DNA from 2 places in the Priestia sp. Y58 genome. Region 1 is predicted to be linked to the other one. Evidence: a T-box and tRNA genes for the amino acid it is inferred to sense, from the RefSeq annotation. Region 1 holds a T-box; the other holds one or more tRNA genes.

What was found. The T-box of region 1 lies ahead of thrS (threonine--tRNA ligase). A T-box ahead of a tRNA ligase gene usually reads a tRNA of that ligase, here a tRNA-Thr.
Region 2: it encodes a tRNA-Thr, which carries the amino acid that the T-box ahead of thrS (threonine--tRNA ligase) is inferred to sense. The anticodon was not compared.

Annotation. Positions count from the first base shown of each region.
Region 1 covers NZ_JAKWFL010000003.1:538,541-546,198, forward strand. The annotation lists gene MMB68_RS12770 (cell wall hydrolase) at 1-114, shown strand, start outside; gene MMB68_RS12775 (sulfatase family protein) at 622-2,364, shown strand; T-box leader at 2,756-2,982, shown strand; T-box leader at 3,022-3,250, shown strand; gene thrS (threonine--tRNA ligase) at 3,304-4,521, shown strand; gene MMB68_RS12785 (hypothetical protein) at 4,693-4,899, opposite strand; gene MMB68_RS12790 (amino acid permease) at 5,285-6,685, shown strand; gene MMB68_RS12795 (MFS transporter) at 6,752-7,658, opposite strand, start outside.
Region 2 covers NZ_JAKWFL010000001.1:140,229-147,886, forward strand. The annotation lists gene MMB68_RS00840 (ABC transporter permease/substrate-binding protein) at 1-302, opposite strand, end outside; gene MMB68_RS00845 (ABC transporter ATP-binding protein) at 302-1,252, opposite strand; tRNA gene MMB68_RS00850 (tRNA-Thr) at 1,520-1,592, opposite strand; gene MMB68_RS00855 (aromatic ring-hydroxylating oxygenase subunit alpha) at 1,803-2,855, shown strand; gene MMB68_RS00860 (DHA2 family efflux MFS transporter permease subunit) at 2,889-4,412, opposite strand; gene MMB68_RS00865 (TetR/AcrR family transcriptional regulator) at 4,679-5,581, shown strand; gene MMB68_RS00870 (carbohydrate ABC transporter permease) at 5,688-6,509, opposite strand; gene MMB68_RS00875 (carbohydrate ABC transporter permease) at 6,525-7,427, opposite strand; gene MMB68_RS00880 (ABC transporter substrate-binding protein) at 7,451-7,658, opposite strand, start outside.

The DNA of each region.
Region 1 (7,658 bases):
CAAGGTCAAGGAAAAGGTTCATTATTCTTCTTTAATCCTGATAAAACGGGAGATCAATGGCTGCGCCAAAAGCAGGAAACAATTAAAATAGGAAATCATGTATTTGCAAAATAATAAAAAAGCTAATGCCTAGCTACGCGCTGTCATTAGCTTTTTTAGTTATGTACATAAAATACACAGTAGAACAACCTTTAAAATTAGAATTTCATGGTAAAATATAAGAAGTCATTCATAATTAAAAATATGAGGTGATAACGTGAAAGAGAATATGATGTTTGCTTGGATAGCTTCATGGTGAGCTCTTGTCGGTCAGCTCGTTTTTTTTATGGGAGTAGCGCTTTTTACAGGGGATTGGCGCTACATGATGTGAAGTTTTACGATAAGTATAATTGTAGGTATACCTAGTATCATTGGCACCTATAAACGAAATCAGCAGCTAAAAGCATACAAAAAATAAGGAATATCGTATTGAAACGAGCTATGAAAGACTTAGAGAAATCCTCCAAGTCTTTTTTTGTTTGGTTATAAAAAGACATGAACCGTACTCCGTTCTTCTAAAAAAAGTGCTTTTTACATAGTTTATCAATACAGAAAATTTGATAAACACGCGGAGGAGTAAACATGCAGAAACAGCCTAATTTTTTGTTAATTATCGTGGACGAGGAGCGATTTCCACCCTTATATGAAAGTAAAGAACTAAAAAAGTGGAGAAAAAAACATTTAAAAGCACATGAATTTTTAAAACAGCATGGAATGGAGTTTACTCGTCACTACGTCGGTTCTACAGCCTGTTCACCAAGTCGAGCTACATTGTTTACAGGACAATACCCTTCCTTGCACGGAGTTTCGCAAACGCAAGGTATCGCAAAGAAGTCACAAGATCCTGATATGTTTTGGCTGCAGCCTAATACCGTCCCAACGATGGGAGATTATTTTAAGCAGGCTGGGTACCAAACCTTTTATAAAGGAAAATGGCATATTTCTGATGAGAACATCTTAATTCCAGGAACACATAACGTTTTTTCTAGCTATCAGATGCAAACAGGAATACCGGATCCAGAAAAAGAGCGTCTCTATCAACGGGCTAATAAGCTTGAAAAGTTTGGTTTTTCAGAGTGGATTGGTCCAGAGCCGGAAGGGAGAAATCCGCACAATTCTGGTTCATCTGCGGCCATTGGAGTGAGCGGACGAGACGAAATATATGCAGAGGAAATCATAGAGCTTATCCAACGATTAGAATATCAAAAGACTGCGCAGCCTTGGCTCATGGTAGCTTCGTTTGTGAACCCGCATGACATTGCGCTGTTCGGAGCGATTACCAAACACCTTCCTATGTTTCAGTTTTCTATTGACGAGACAACTCCGGACATCGAGCCGCCACCTACCATTAGAGAATCTTTACAAACAAAGCCTAGCGCTCAAAGCAGCTATAAATACATCTACCCAAAAGCGCTGCAGCCGACGCCAAATTCTAGCTTCTACCGGCGCTTATATTATCAGCTTCAAAAAAATGTTGATAAACAAATTTTAAAAGTTCTTCGGACCATCGAACAATCTTCGTTCTATGAAAATACCATTATTATTTTTACGTCTGATCACGGTGATTTGCTTGGGGCTCACGGAGGACTACATCAAAAATGGTACAACATGTATGAAGAATCTATTCATGTGCCGTTTCTCATTCACAACAAGCATTTGTTTCCTAGCTATCAACGTACAGACCTGTTGACTAGTCACGTTGACTTGATCCCGACAATGCTTAGTTTAGCTAATATAGATGCTTCCGCTATTCAAAAGCAACTACAAAAAAGTCATACGGAAGTACATCCATTTGTTGGGCGAGACCTGTCAGGTATACTTCGAGGAGAAACGTGTGCTGAGCAAGAGGAAACAGCGATTTTCTTCATGACGGATGATGACCCGACAAAAGGACTTCACCAAACAAATTTTTTAGGAGAAAGCTACCCGTCAGTTGTTCAGCCTAATCACATTCAAGCGGTCATTGTCGAGTTTTCGTCAGCGGCAGGAAAGGAAGTTTGGAAATACGCTCGCTATCATGATAATCTGCAATTTTGGTCAGCAGCTGACGAAAAAGATGAATTCATTCACGGAGAGCAATATGAAGGTTATCCTGTAAGTTTTACTACCCTTAAAACAACCCGTGTTCCTGATCAAATTGAAATGTACAATTTGACCAAGGATCCGTTAGAAACAGTAAATCTGGCTCACCCGTATTTTTCGACAAATAAAACAAGGGAAATTCAGCGCCAGCTTAATGTTATTCTTAAAGAACAAGTCAGGAAAAAACGGATTTTTCCGCAAAGTGGAAGCATGCATGATGAGCTTCCGTCTAAAGATAGATAAAAAATAGTTTCTACGGATTGAAGTCAAACATTTGGGTAAGCATAAAAAGGTGTATTTAATATTTTAGTATATAAATAAAAAAACCTGATGACGCTTGTGATGTGTTAATTGTTCTGGTTTGGGATAGTATTGGTTTCACTTCGTTAATTCTGCTTAGATAAAACAAATAAGGACTTATAGCATCTTTCTTTTTCGCCTTTATTGTTATGAAAATAAGAATGAAATGTAGTCATTAATAGTATAATAAAAAACTTTTTAAGTCCGTATATTCTTAAGTAACTTTTCAAAAATTTAAGCGTAAAATAATTCTATACCATTAAAAAATAAAAAATTACTTCTTGACTTTTGTTAAATTTATACACTATAATCGCTTTTAACAACTAATAAACAGTATTTGGCAATGAAAAGGACACGAATTAGATGCTGTTTTCTTCGCAGAGAATAGGGTCACTGGCTGAGAGCCCTTAAGAAATCATCTAATTTACCACCTTAGAGCTATTGCAGAGAACGTGCATAACTGAAACTGCAATCGGTAAAACCGTTATCTTTTTTGAGCGTGAAATACGTATAAGTATCTCACGGAATTAGGGTGGTACCACGGCCGCATTCGTCCCTTCACTAGGGATGAGTGCGGCTTTTTATGTAGAAAAAATGAATATACAAGCAATGAAAAGGACATGAATCATTTTTGGATTTTCTTTACAGAGAGTAGGGTCACTGGCTGAGAACCCTTAGAAAACGAAATGAATTTACCACCTTGGAGCTGCGGCGGGGAATGTGTATACACTGAAACCGCAACCGGTAAAACCGTTATCTTTTTAAGCGTAAAATACGTATGGGTATTTTACGGAATTAGGGTGGTACCACGGCCGCATTCGTCCCTTTACTAGGGATGAGTGCGGCTTTTTTGTTGAATAAAAACATATTGGAGGAATGAACATGTCAAAACAAGTGGAAGCAGAAAAGCGAAATCATCAAAAGTTAGGTCAAGAACTGGAGCTGTTTATGTCGATGGAAGAAGCTCCTGGTATGCCGTTTTTCTTACCTAACGGAATGATTATTCGAAATGAGTTAGAAAACTACTGGAAACAAAAGCATTATAAAGCAGGCTATCAAGAAATAAAAACACCCATCATGATGAAACAGGAGCTCTGGGAACAATCAGGACACTGGGAGCACTATCATGAGAATATGTATTTTTCAAATGTTGACAAACAAAACTATGCGATCAAACCGATGAATTGTCCGGGAGCCATTTTATTGTTTAACAGCAAGCGAAGAAGCTACCGAGAACTTCCGATTCGATACGCAGAGCTTGGATTAGTTCATCGTCACGAGCTTTCTGGCTCTTTAAACGGATTGCTAAGAGTCCGTTCATTTACACAGGACGACGCTCATTTATTCGTAGAACTTAGTCAGATTGAAGCTGAGATTAGCCGCATTCTAGCGTTTATCCATGACTTTTACTCACATTTTGGCTTCGATTACAAAGTGGAGCTATCCACACGACCTGAAAAATTCATGGGAGATATTGAAACATGGAACCAAGCAGAAAAGTCGCTTCAATCTGTGTTAAGTGAAAAAGGCTTAGACTATCAGGTAAATGAAGGAGACGGAGCTTTTTATGGGCCGAAAATCGATTTTCATATTTTAGATTCCTTAGGTCGCAGCTGGCAGTGCGGCACAGTTCAGCTTGATTTCCTAATGCCGGAGAAGTTTGACTGTATGTATATTGGAGAAGACAATAAACCGCATCGTCCCGTAATGATTCACCGCGCTATATACGGTTCCGTTGAACGATTTATGGCCATCTTGATTGAACATTACGAAGGTCAATTTCCTCTTTGGTTAGCTCCTGTTCAACTCAAACTATTGCCTATTGCACCGCCGCATATGGAATATGCATATAAAGTGAAACACGAGCTGGAGTTAAAAGGGTATCGTGTTGAAGTAGATGATCGCATTGAAAAAATAGGGCTGAAAATTCGAGAAGCAGAAATGCTGAAAGTTCCTTATATGGCTGTGATAGGAGATAAAGAAGTGGAAAATGAATCGCTTGCTATGCGAAAGCACGGGAAGAAAAATATAGGAACAGTAAGTGTGGAAGAGGCAGCTGTACACTTGAATAAAGAAAAGAATTTAAACAGAGTTTATTGAAGCTATTTACCTTACTAAATAGAAAAATCCGATTTTTTAAGTCGGATAGTGATTCCCTTCATTTTGTCTCACACCAAAATGAAGGGAATATTGAACTAGAAGGGTATAAGATAATATATATCAGCAGTATAACTTTTGCCTTAGACAAACGCCGGTATTTTATAAAAAAATTTATCTTATTCTATTCGAATCGTTTGTACGAGATGAAGCTGAAGCCTCACCTGATGGTTTGTTCATGTTTTGCTGCTCTCGCTTCTTTTTAGAAGGAGAGTAAAAAAGAAATTTAAACATAAAGTATACTCCTAATGCTAGTAAAATACAGCCAATAAGTAAGTTAAACATCTTTCTCCGCCCTTCATACACTTCAGTTTTCATCATTATAACACCCGTTAAGGTAAAACATTCATCATTCTGTAAATAATCCCTATGTCAGGAATTTATATTTGAAGATAGCTAGTAAAAAAGTTATCTAAAAACATATAAAATTATTTTTTAGAATATTATTTTTATTCAAACTTATTATACGTAAGCACAATGATAATCTCTTTATTTAGTTTATAAATCCAAAATAGAGCAATACTAAGAAATCGCTTACAAAAACTCTTGAAATATATATAATGATATTAGTATACTAATAGACAAGTTAGTAATTATTTCTATATAATTACTTCTGTATCTGAAGTGAAAACGCGCAGCCAAATGGGAAAAGACGTCATTTTCAAGTTTTTTAATGGATGAGTGGCAACAGAGAGGAGAGAGTGCAATGGGAAAACTATTTAAAAAGAAGTCAATCGAGCAATTATTAGAACAAAGTCAAAACAAATCTCTAGTCAAAACATTAGGAGCATTCGATTTGACTCTTCTTGGTATTGGAGCCGTAATCGGAACGGGGGTTTTAGTATTAACAGGCTTAGTAGCTGCTAACGATGCGGGGCCAGCCGTTATTTTTTCTTTTATATTGGCTTCTATTGTATGCGGATTTGCAGCGCTGTGCTATGCGGAATTTGCTTCAACTATACCTGTATCTGGTAGCGTTTACACCTATACATACGCAACCATCGGTGAAGTGGTAGCGCACTTAATGGGATGGACGTTGCTTTCCGTCTATTTATTAACGATGTCAGCAGTAGCAAATGGATGGTCTTCTTATTTTAATAACTTTTTAGAAGGCTTTGGTTTTTCGCTGCCAAAAGAATTGATTACGATTCCTGCAAACGGAGGCCTAGTGAACCTTCCTGCTATTTGTATTACACTACTTATTACATGGCTGCTTTCAAGAGGAACAAAAGAAAGTAAAAAAGTGAATAACTTTATGGTGCTTGTTAAATTATTTATTATCCTTCTCTTTATTATTGTAGGGGCTTTTTATGTGAAACCGTCTAATTGGACTCCTTTTATGCCTTATGGAATTGAAGGTGTTGTGACAGGGGGAGCGGCCGTATTTTTTGCTTTTTTAGGTTTTGATGCCTTGTCTACATCAGCAGAAGAAGTAAAGAATCCGCAGCGCAATTTGCCAATTGGAATCATTAGCTCACTCGTGATCTGCACAATTATTTATGTAGCGGTATGCCTTGTTATGACTGGAGTTGTTTCGTACAAAGAACTGAATGTTCCAGAAGCAATGGCTTATGTTCTCCACTCAGTAGGACAAAATGCAGTGGCAGGAGTTATTGCTGCAGGAGCTGTCATTGGAATTATGGCTGTTATTTTCGCCTACATTTATGCAGCAACACGCATTTTATTCTCAATGAGCCGCGACGGCTTGCTGCCAAAAGCATTTGCTAAAACAAATGAGAAAACAGGAGTTCCGACTCTCTCCACTTGGCTAGTAGGAATTATCGGAGCGTTAATTTCAGGATTTATCGATCTAAAAGAACTTGCGAATTTAGCAAATATCGGAGCTCTTTTAACTTTCGGTATGGTGGGCGTCAGCATTATCATCTTACGCAAAACGCACCCAACTTTAAAACGTGGATTTACAATGCCGTTTGTCCCGGTTTTACCAATTTTATCTGTATTATCTTGTTTATTTTTAATGATTAATCTTCCTAAAACAACATGGCTATATTTTAGCATATGGATTGTGCTTGGTATATTTGTGTATATAGGTTATTCTCGTAAACACAGTCGATTAACAAGTAAAGAAATGAAAAAAGCGAGTTAGAAGCAAAAAAGAGCCTTTCATCCAAGAAAGGCTCTTTTTTTTGCTTTTTGTTCAGTTGTTAGACAGTTAGGACGATTGTTCACTATGTTTTTTGCGTGTTTCCACAATAAACAGACAAGTGCTAATAACAAAAGCCGTTCCTACAAAAATGGCGCCAACCCAAGGAAGTGAAGTAAGTCCCATATGGTTAATAATTACGCCTCCGAAAAAGGCGCCAAAAGCATTTCCTAAGTTAGCAAATGAGTGATTCGAAGTAGAAGCTAAAGCAGGTGCTTCCTGTGCTAAGTTCATAATTTTCACTTGAATACCAGGCATTACAGCAAATGCTGCTGCTCCCCAGAAAAACAGCGTGATAATCGCTGCTGTTGGGCTTTTGACAGTAAACGTAAAAATAGTCAGCACAATACAAAGAAAAGCAAAGATACCTACAACCGAAGGCATTAACTTCCAGTCTGCAAGCTTTCCTCCAACAACATTTCCAAGCGTAACGCCGCATCCGTACAATACAAGTATCCACGTAACACTGTGTTCACTTACTCCCGTAACGTCTTCAAGAAGTGGTGTAATGTACGTAAATACAGTAAATAAACTACCGCACCCTATTGCGCTTAAAAGAAGCATCACAAGAAGTTTTGGTTGGCTAAAAGCAGCAAACTGCTGTTTTAGACCCGTTAATTTTTCTTGACCAAGCTTTGGGATAAATAGAATAATACCGATAAATGCAATGATTCCCATAATGGTAATAGCCCCAAACGAAGCTCTCCAACCTAAGTGTTGGCCAATAAATGTTCCTACAGGAACGCCGATGATATTTGCAATGGTTAAACCTGCCATCATCGTTGCGACAGCACTTGCTCGCTTATGCGGTTGTACGAGCCGTGAAGCAATAACAGCGCCTACTCCAAAGAAAGTACCATGACATAATGCCGTAACTAAACGAGCTCCCATCAAAATTCCATAGTTAGGTGCAATA
Region 2 (7,658 bases), on a different contig from region 1:
TATGTATTTCGTACAATAGGAAGAAGCGAATATAAAAACAGTGCAATAACCGCGGGAAAGGTTCCAATTCCGACAAGAGGAATCAGTAATCCTAATAAAGCGAGTGAAGGAATGGTTTGCAGTACGGCTGTTACGCCAATGATCGGTTCAGCAATGCGGTCATGTCTCGTTAAGTACAGTCCGAGCGGCACTGAAATTAATACGGCGATAACAAGGGCCAGTACTGAAATTTGAATGTGTTCAAGAAGAGCTTGAAACAGTGCGTCTCCTCGTTGATCTAGTAATGTGCTTAGTGCATTCATTACAGCGTTCCTCCTTCTTTCGTCTTATCAGAAAGAAACGCTAATAGAGTTTTGCGCGTTACAACGCCAATGCGTTTGCTCCCTTTTTTCACGGCTATTGCTTCATGGTCGTAAAGGGCGTCCATTGCCTGCTGAACAGTAGCGGTTGAAGCTAGCTCTTCAGTAGGTTCTACGTCTGGCTGTTCACTTTCTTTGAGAAACATATCCAATGTCTCAAATAAAGCATTTCCTTGATTTCCAATAAACGTTTTTACAAATTCATTCTTAGGCTTTTGAATGAATTCCTCCGGGGTTCCAACTTGAACAATTTCCCCGTCTTTCATTAGGCAGATACGATCTCCAAGCGTCATCGCTTCGCTCATATCGTGCGTAACAAACACAAATGTTTTTTTGATTTTTTCTTTTAAGCTAATAACATCTTGCTGAAGCTGTTCGCGGCTTAACGGATCGAGGGCACTAAAGGGTTCGTCCATTAAAATAACGGGGGGATCAGCTGCGAGGGCACGTGCTACACCTACACGTTGCTGCTGGCCACCTGAGAGCTCAGACGGCTTTCGATTTCGATACTGCTTTGGGTCTAGTCCTACCAAGGTAAGCAGTTCATCAATGCGCGTTTTGATTTTGTTTTTCTTCCAATGCTTCATCTCGGGTACAATAGCTATATTTTCAGCGATGGTCATATGAGGAAAAAGAGCAATCTGCTGCAAGACATAACCAATGTTCCAGCGTAGCTCATGTATGTTGTGGTCCGATACGAGCTTATCTTTTATGTATAGTTCTCCTTCGGTAATATCATGAAGACGGTTAATCATTTTTAAGGTGGTTGTTTTCCCACACCCACTCGGACCAATTAAAACGAAAAACTCTCCTTCGTTAATTTCTAGATTAATATTTTTCACGGCGGTCGTACCGTCTGGATATTGCTTTGACACATTCTTAAACGTAATCAAATTACCGTTCACACTCCCTGTTGAAATTTAACCCCCCCAGTTTCGTGTACCCAATACTTAGAGGCAATAAACATTCTTTTAAGATTATTTCTGAATATGATTCATAAGACATAGTGAAAAAGATACACATGTTTTCTCACAGCGTCCTAATAAGGCTATCAAACTGTTAAAATTTTCACAAGGCGGGGAAGAATAATTCGGAGAAGAATTTTAAAGCCAACACAGATAAAAAAACCTTCTTTCAACAAGAAAGAAGGTTTTTTAGTATGCTAGCGACAGGGATCGAACCTGCGACCTCTTGCTTACCATGCAAGTGCTCTACCTACTGAGCTACACCAGCGTCTTGGAAAATTATATCACGTTTAAATTCATTTAGGAAGCGCTTTTTTAAATTTTTTTATTAGTATATTCTCTAATTTGCGTCTTCTGAAATTCGCACTTTCTACAAAGTTCCATATTTTATGTTAGAACTCCTTACATAAATTGTGTGAATTTTCTTTTTTTATATTACCCTTAGTAAAAGAGCTTACAAAAGAAGGGAAGAAAATAGATGGAACAACAACCAACCATGACCAAATCAAAAACGGCAACTCCCTACCCAAGAGACTGCACGTTCAGCCTGGAAGATTGGACGACGCTCGCTAAGTATTGGTACCCCGTCGCACGCTGCAGTGATGTAACAGAGAAACCAACGTCCGTAAAACTGCTAGATGTAAATCTAGTTCTATACCGTACCACACACAAAGTAGTAGCGGCTCGTGATTTATGCGTTCACCGAGGCACCCCCCTTAGCATGGGCTGGGTGGAAGATGATGAAATTGTCTGTCCTTACCACGGCTTCCGCTATGCAACGGACGGCGCATGCACATCGATTCCAGCTCACCCTGATGCCAACATTTCTCCCCGCCTGTGTATGGCCGTCTATCCAGTTATTGAACGATTTGGATTAGTGTGGACTTCCCTGACAGGAGAACAAGATAACCTGCCTTACTTCGATGCGTGGGAGGACCCTGATTTTCAGCAAATTGTTTGTCCGAGCTTTGATATCATGGGTTCGGCCGGTCGTCAAATGGAAGGCTTTTTAGACGTAGCTCATTTTGCTTGGGTTCACACGGACACATTTGGTGATCGAAACAACGCCTTTGTGCCTAAATATAAAGTAAGCGATACAGAGTATGGGCTTCATGTAGAATATACGAGCACCATGAGCAATTATTCCAAAGAACAGCAGCATTTAAATCCACCTGATTTTAAATGGCTTCGCGTCTTTGATGTTTATCCGCCGTTTGCAGCTACGCTAAAAGTATACTTCCCAGAAGGCGCAGAGCTGTGGATTATGAATGCAGTCTCTCCTATTTCAGCCCGCGAAACACGTTTATTCGCACCAATTGCTCGAAACTTTGACAAAGATTCTCCCGTTGAAGGTGTGTATGACTTTAACCTTCGCGTCTTTGACGAAGACCGTGAAATGGTTGAAAACCAAAAACCTGAAGACTTGCCTTTAGACCTGCAGATGGAAGCGCATATTATGGCTGATCAAACGTCCATCGGCTACCGGAAATTATTAAAGAAAATGGGCTTAAGCTTTAGATATACAAGCTAAAAAAATCCCCGCTGTCTCAGCGGGGATTTTTTTTCATTTAGCAAATTGCTCGCGTCCTGCTTTTTCCTTTATCACTTCATCTTCACTTGCCGGCGTTGCGCGTTTCATAAACAATGAAAGAATTAAGGCAACTACCACTAGTACTACTGAGACAGCAAACGCATCGTTAATCCCTTGTACCATTGCCTGCATCCCAATCTGTTCTTTCATTTGAGCTGCTCCGGCTGCGGTTGCATTCGCTGCTCCTGCTCCGCTCATTGCATCTTGAGCGAGCTCTTTTGCATGCGTAGCTGTACGGTTTGACATCACCGTTACTAATAGAGCCGAACCAATAGCTCCTGATACTTGTTGAAGCGTATTGTTCATGGCAGTACCATGCGGATTAAAGCGCTGCGGCAGCTGATTTAATCCGTTTGTCATAACCGGCATCATCACCATGGACATTCCGAACATGCGAAGCGTGTAAAGCGTAATGAGCGTTGTATACGTCGTATCAAGCTCTAAGTTACTGAAGAAATACGTCGTAACGGCTGTAATCGTCAGACCCGTTACAGCCAGTGCACGCGCTCCGAATTTATCAAATAATTTTCCGGTAATCGGTGACATCACACCCATTAATAGCGCACCTGGAAGCATTAGTAATCCTGAATGAAGCGGAGAAATGCCTCGTACCGTTTGAACATAAATTGGCATTAGCAGCATGGCTGAGAATAATGCCATTGTGATCACCATTGAAATCGTTGATGATAAAGCAAACATTGGATATTTAAAAATGCGAAATTCAAGCATAGGTGTTTTCAGCTTGAACTGACGCGTAATAAATAAAATCAGAGACACAGCTCCTACGATAATGGTGCCGTATACTTCCACAGAATCCCAGCCTTTATCCCCTGCTGAGCTAAATCCGTATAGAAGTCCTCCAAATCCAATTGTAGATAACACAAGTGATAGGAAATCCAAATTGATTTCCACTTTTTCTTTTTTGTCTTTTAATAGGAAGAAAGCGCCTATTAACACAATTGCTGCAATTGGCGTAACAAGGTGGAACAGCATTCTCCACTCATAGTGTTCAATTAGCCACCCTGATAAGGTAGGACCAATTGCCGGAGCAAAAATCATAACTAAACCGAAAATCCCCATCGCAGCTCCGCGTTTTTCTAATGGAAAACTTGTGAGCAATACGTTCATTAAAAGCGGCATCATAATGGCTGCGCCTGATGCTTGAATAATACGAGCGGTTAACAAGACCGAAAAGACGGACGAAGCACCGGCAAGTATTGTTCCTGCTGTAAATAAAGTCATCGCCGTTAAAAATAAGCCTCTCACAGAATAGCGCTGAATTAAAAAAGCGGTAGTTGGAATCATAATACCATTCACTAACATATAACCAGTAGAAAGCCACTGGACGGTTGACGTTGTCACATCTAAGTCTTTCATAATAGACGGAAGCGCAACATTTAATAACGTTTCATTCAACAATGAGATAAAAGCGCCTATTAACAAAATAGCAATTATGCCATAAGGCGGCTTTTCCATTTGATTTATCGATTGACTCATTATTGTACCCCCTTATACTTTAAGTTCATTTTTTTAGACACATGTTCTACATAGAGTATATTATACTGTGAGTTCAATTTATGCAAGTGAAAAATCCTGCGTTAATTTTCTTTATTTACTGAGCTTTTTTTAACGGTACAGTCCTTTTATATCAATACATATACGCAATATCATAATTCGCTTCAAAAAGAACATTTGTGTAAACGCTTTAAATCATGTATCATAAAGTTGGACCATGAGTCTAATTTTATATTTAGGTGATAATAATGAATAACCGAAAACAGCAAGTTGTAAAAAATGCACACCATCTCTTCGTTGAAAAAGGATTTCAAGCTACTTCTATTCAAGACATCATTGATTATAGCGGCATTTCAAAAGGAACATTCTACAACTATTTTTCTTCAAAAAATGAATTATTAATCGCTGTTTTCACATGGCTTCATACGACCATTGAACAAGAGCGGAATCAGCTGCTGGTTGGTAAAAGTCTGAACGATGTAGATATATTTGTTAAACAAATTGATGCACAGATGAAAAACCATCACAAACATAAATTTTTTACATTACTTGAAGAAGTATTTGTTTCCAATGACCCTGATTTAAAAGCATACATAAAAAAAACCCAGTTTATTGAAGTAAACTGGTTCTACAAACGGTTCATTGATTTATTTGGAGAAGAAAAAAAACCGTACCTGCTAGATTGCGCAATTATGTTTCTTGGCATGCTTCATCGCAACTTTCACTATAATTTTATGGTTAACGGCACAAGTACCGATCCGCATGAAATTATAAGCTACAGTGTCAAGCGCCTGCTTCCTCTTGTAGACGAAGTAGCAAATTCAGGAGACATTTTGCTCAATCCGCAAACGATTAAAGAATGGCTTCCATCTTGCCCGAATACTAAAAATCAAATAGAACAGGACATTTCTGCAGCACTTATCGATTTAAAAAAACAAGTTCACAAACAATTTACGGATGAATTTGAACGTCAAAAATGCACAGAGCTTATTAGTTTTATTGAAGAAGAGCTGTTTAAACAATCAAATCCCCGCAAATTTGTTGTTGATAGTGCTCTTCATTCGTTACAGCAGATGTCTGTCAACAAAAGTAAGACAAGGCTAGAGGATTTACAGACGATGATTGATCAGTATGTGAGTGAACTTCATTAAAAACATATGAAATTCACGTTCATCATAATAACCAAAAACGAACGATTAATTAAATTAATCGTTCGTTTATAATTCTAACTAAAATATTTTTATCCCAGCCTCTTTTTTATTTTCCTCCAGTAAACGAGATTCCTTTAATAAAATATTTATTAAAAAACGCATAAATGAGTAAAATGGGAAGTGTAAAAACCATGGAAGCTGCCATAATATAGTTCCAATAACTGATATACTGACCTTTGAATGTGTTGAGACCTAAAGTTAATGTAAACATATTTTCATCAGACATCACAATTAAAGGCTTCATAAAATCATTCCAAAATCCCATAAATACAAAAATCGTTTGTGCTGCTAGGGCAGGTTTTGCAAGTGGAAGGACTATTTTAAAGAATGTTCCAAACTTTGATAACCCATCCAACTCCGCTGCTTCTTCAAGCTCTTTTGGGAAATTAATAAAAAATTGACGCATCATAAATATAAATGTCGCATTCACCATTCCGGGTACAATCATTCCCTGATAGGTATTTAACCAGCCTAACTCTTTCAAAATTAAAAAATTAGGGATCATGGTTACTTGTCCAGGAATCATAAGAACAGCTAAAATAATAATAAACAAACTTTTCTTTCCCGGGAAACTGAGGCGTGCAAGGGCATAACCAGCCATTGAGTTAAATAGCAAATTCAGAGCTGTTCCTACAACAGCAATAAATAAGCTATTAAACATCCAGCGAGGGAACAACTTTTGTTCCACAAAAATTTGTTTATAGTTGTCTAGCGTAAAGTGTTTCGGAATAAAGTTCACCGTACCTGACACAATTTCTTCAAGCGTTTTGAAAGAAGCTGACAGCGCCCAAATAAATGGGATCAGCGTAATCAGCGCATATATGCTTAAAATCGTATATAAAATGAGGACTCCCGTTTTCTTCTTCACTTTTTTCTTCCCCCCTTAGTACATACTTTCTTCTTTTGAAAACTTTCGCTGAATAACCGTTGCCACCAAAATCACGAGCGCCAGCATAAAGGCTAGTGCTGCAGCATACCCCATGGTACCTAAATTTTTAAATGCATATTGATAAATAAGAAGAACAACAGTCAGAGTGGAGTTATTAGGACCTCCTGAGCCTCCTGAGAAAATAAATGATTGATCAAATAACTGAAACGTACCAATTAGTCCCATGATCACTACGAACGATGTAACCGGCCTCAGATTTGGAACTGTAATATGCCAAAATCGTTGAAACACATTAGCACCATCTAACTGAGCTGCTTCATACAGCGAATCGGGTACGTCCTGCAAAGCTGCCAAATAAATAACCATAAAAAATGGCGCTGTTGCCCAGATGTTCATAATCATAATGGCAATTAAAGCAACTTGCGGATCTCCAAGCCAATTGTAAGTTGGAAGACCAACAAACTTTAGAAACTCGTTCACAATCCCATTCTGATTGTACATCCACATAAAAATAAGCGTTAATACAGCCGATGATGTAAGCGTAGGTAAAAAATAAATAATACGAAAAACTTTTTCTGCTTTTAGCCCTGCATTTAATGTGGCAGCCAGTATAAGTGCCAATGCGGTTTGTACCGGTACAACAATTACTACATACTTCACCGTATTCCAAAGAGCAATTTTAGCTTTGTCATCTTCAAGGACCTTCATGTAGTTCTCAAGCCCTCGAAAATGGAACTCAGTCCCCCCCAACAACTGAACTTTATGTAAGGATAAAAATATGGCGTAAAAAATAGGTGCAATAACAAATAACAAAAGCACAAACAGTGTAGGTGACATAAAAGCATATCCTTGCCCAACATCACGAGGTTTGTACGTTCGTATTTTTCTGTTTTTCATTTCCTCCACTCCCCCGCCTAGTCTTATTGATAAATACTAATCTCTTGGTTTGCCTGCTTTTGTGCTTTTTTCAAAGCTGTTTCTAAATCACTTTGTCCTAAAAAGGCGCTTAAAAACTGGTTATTAAAGTTATTCATGATAATAGGTAAATACGGGCCGTCTTGCCAGACAGTAGCATAAGCAGCTCCTTTTACTAATGGACCTCGTTTTTGGTCTTCAGCAAAACCAAGT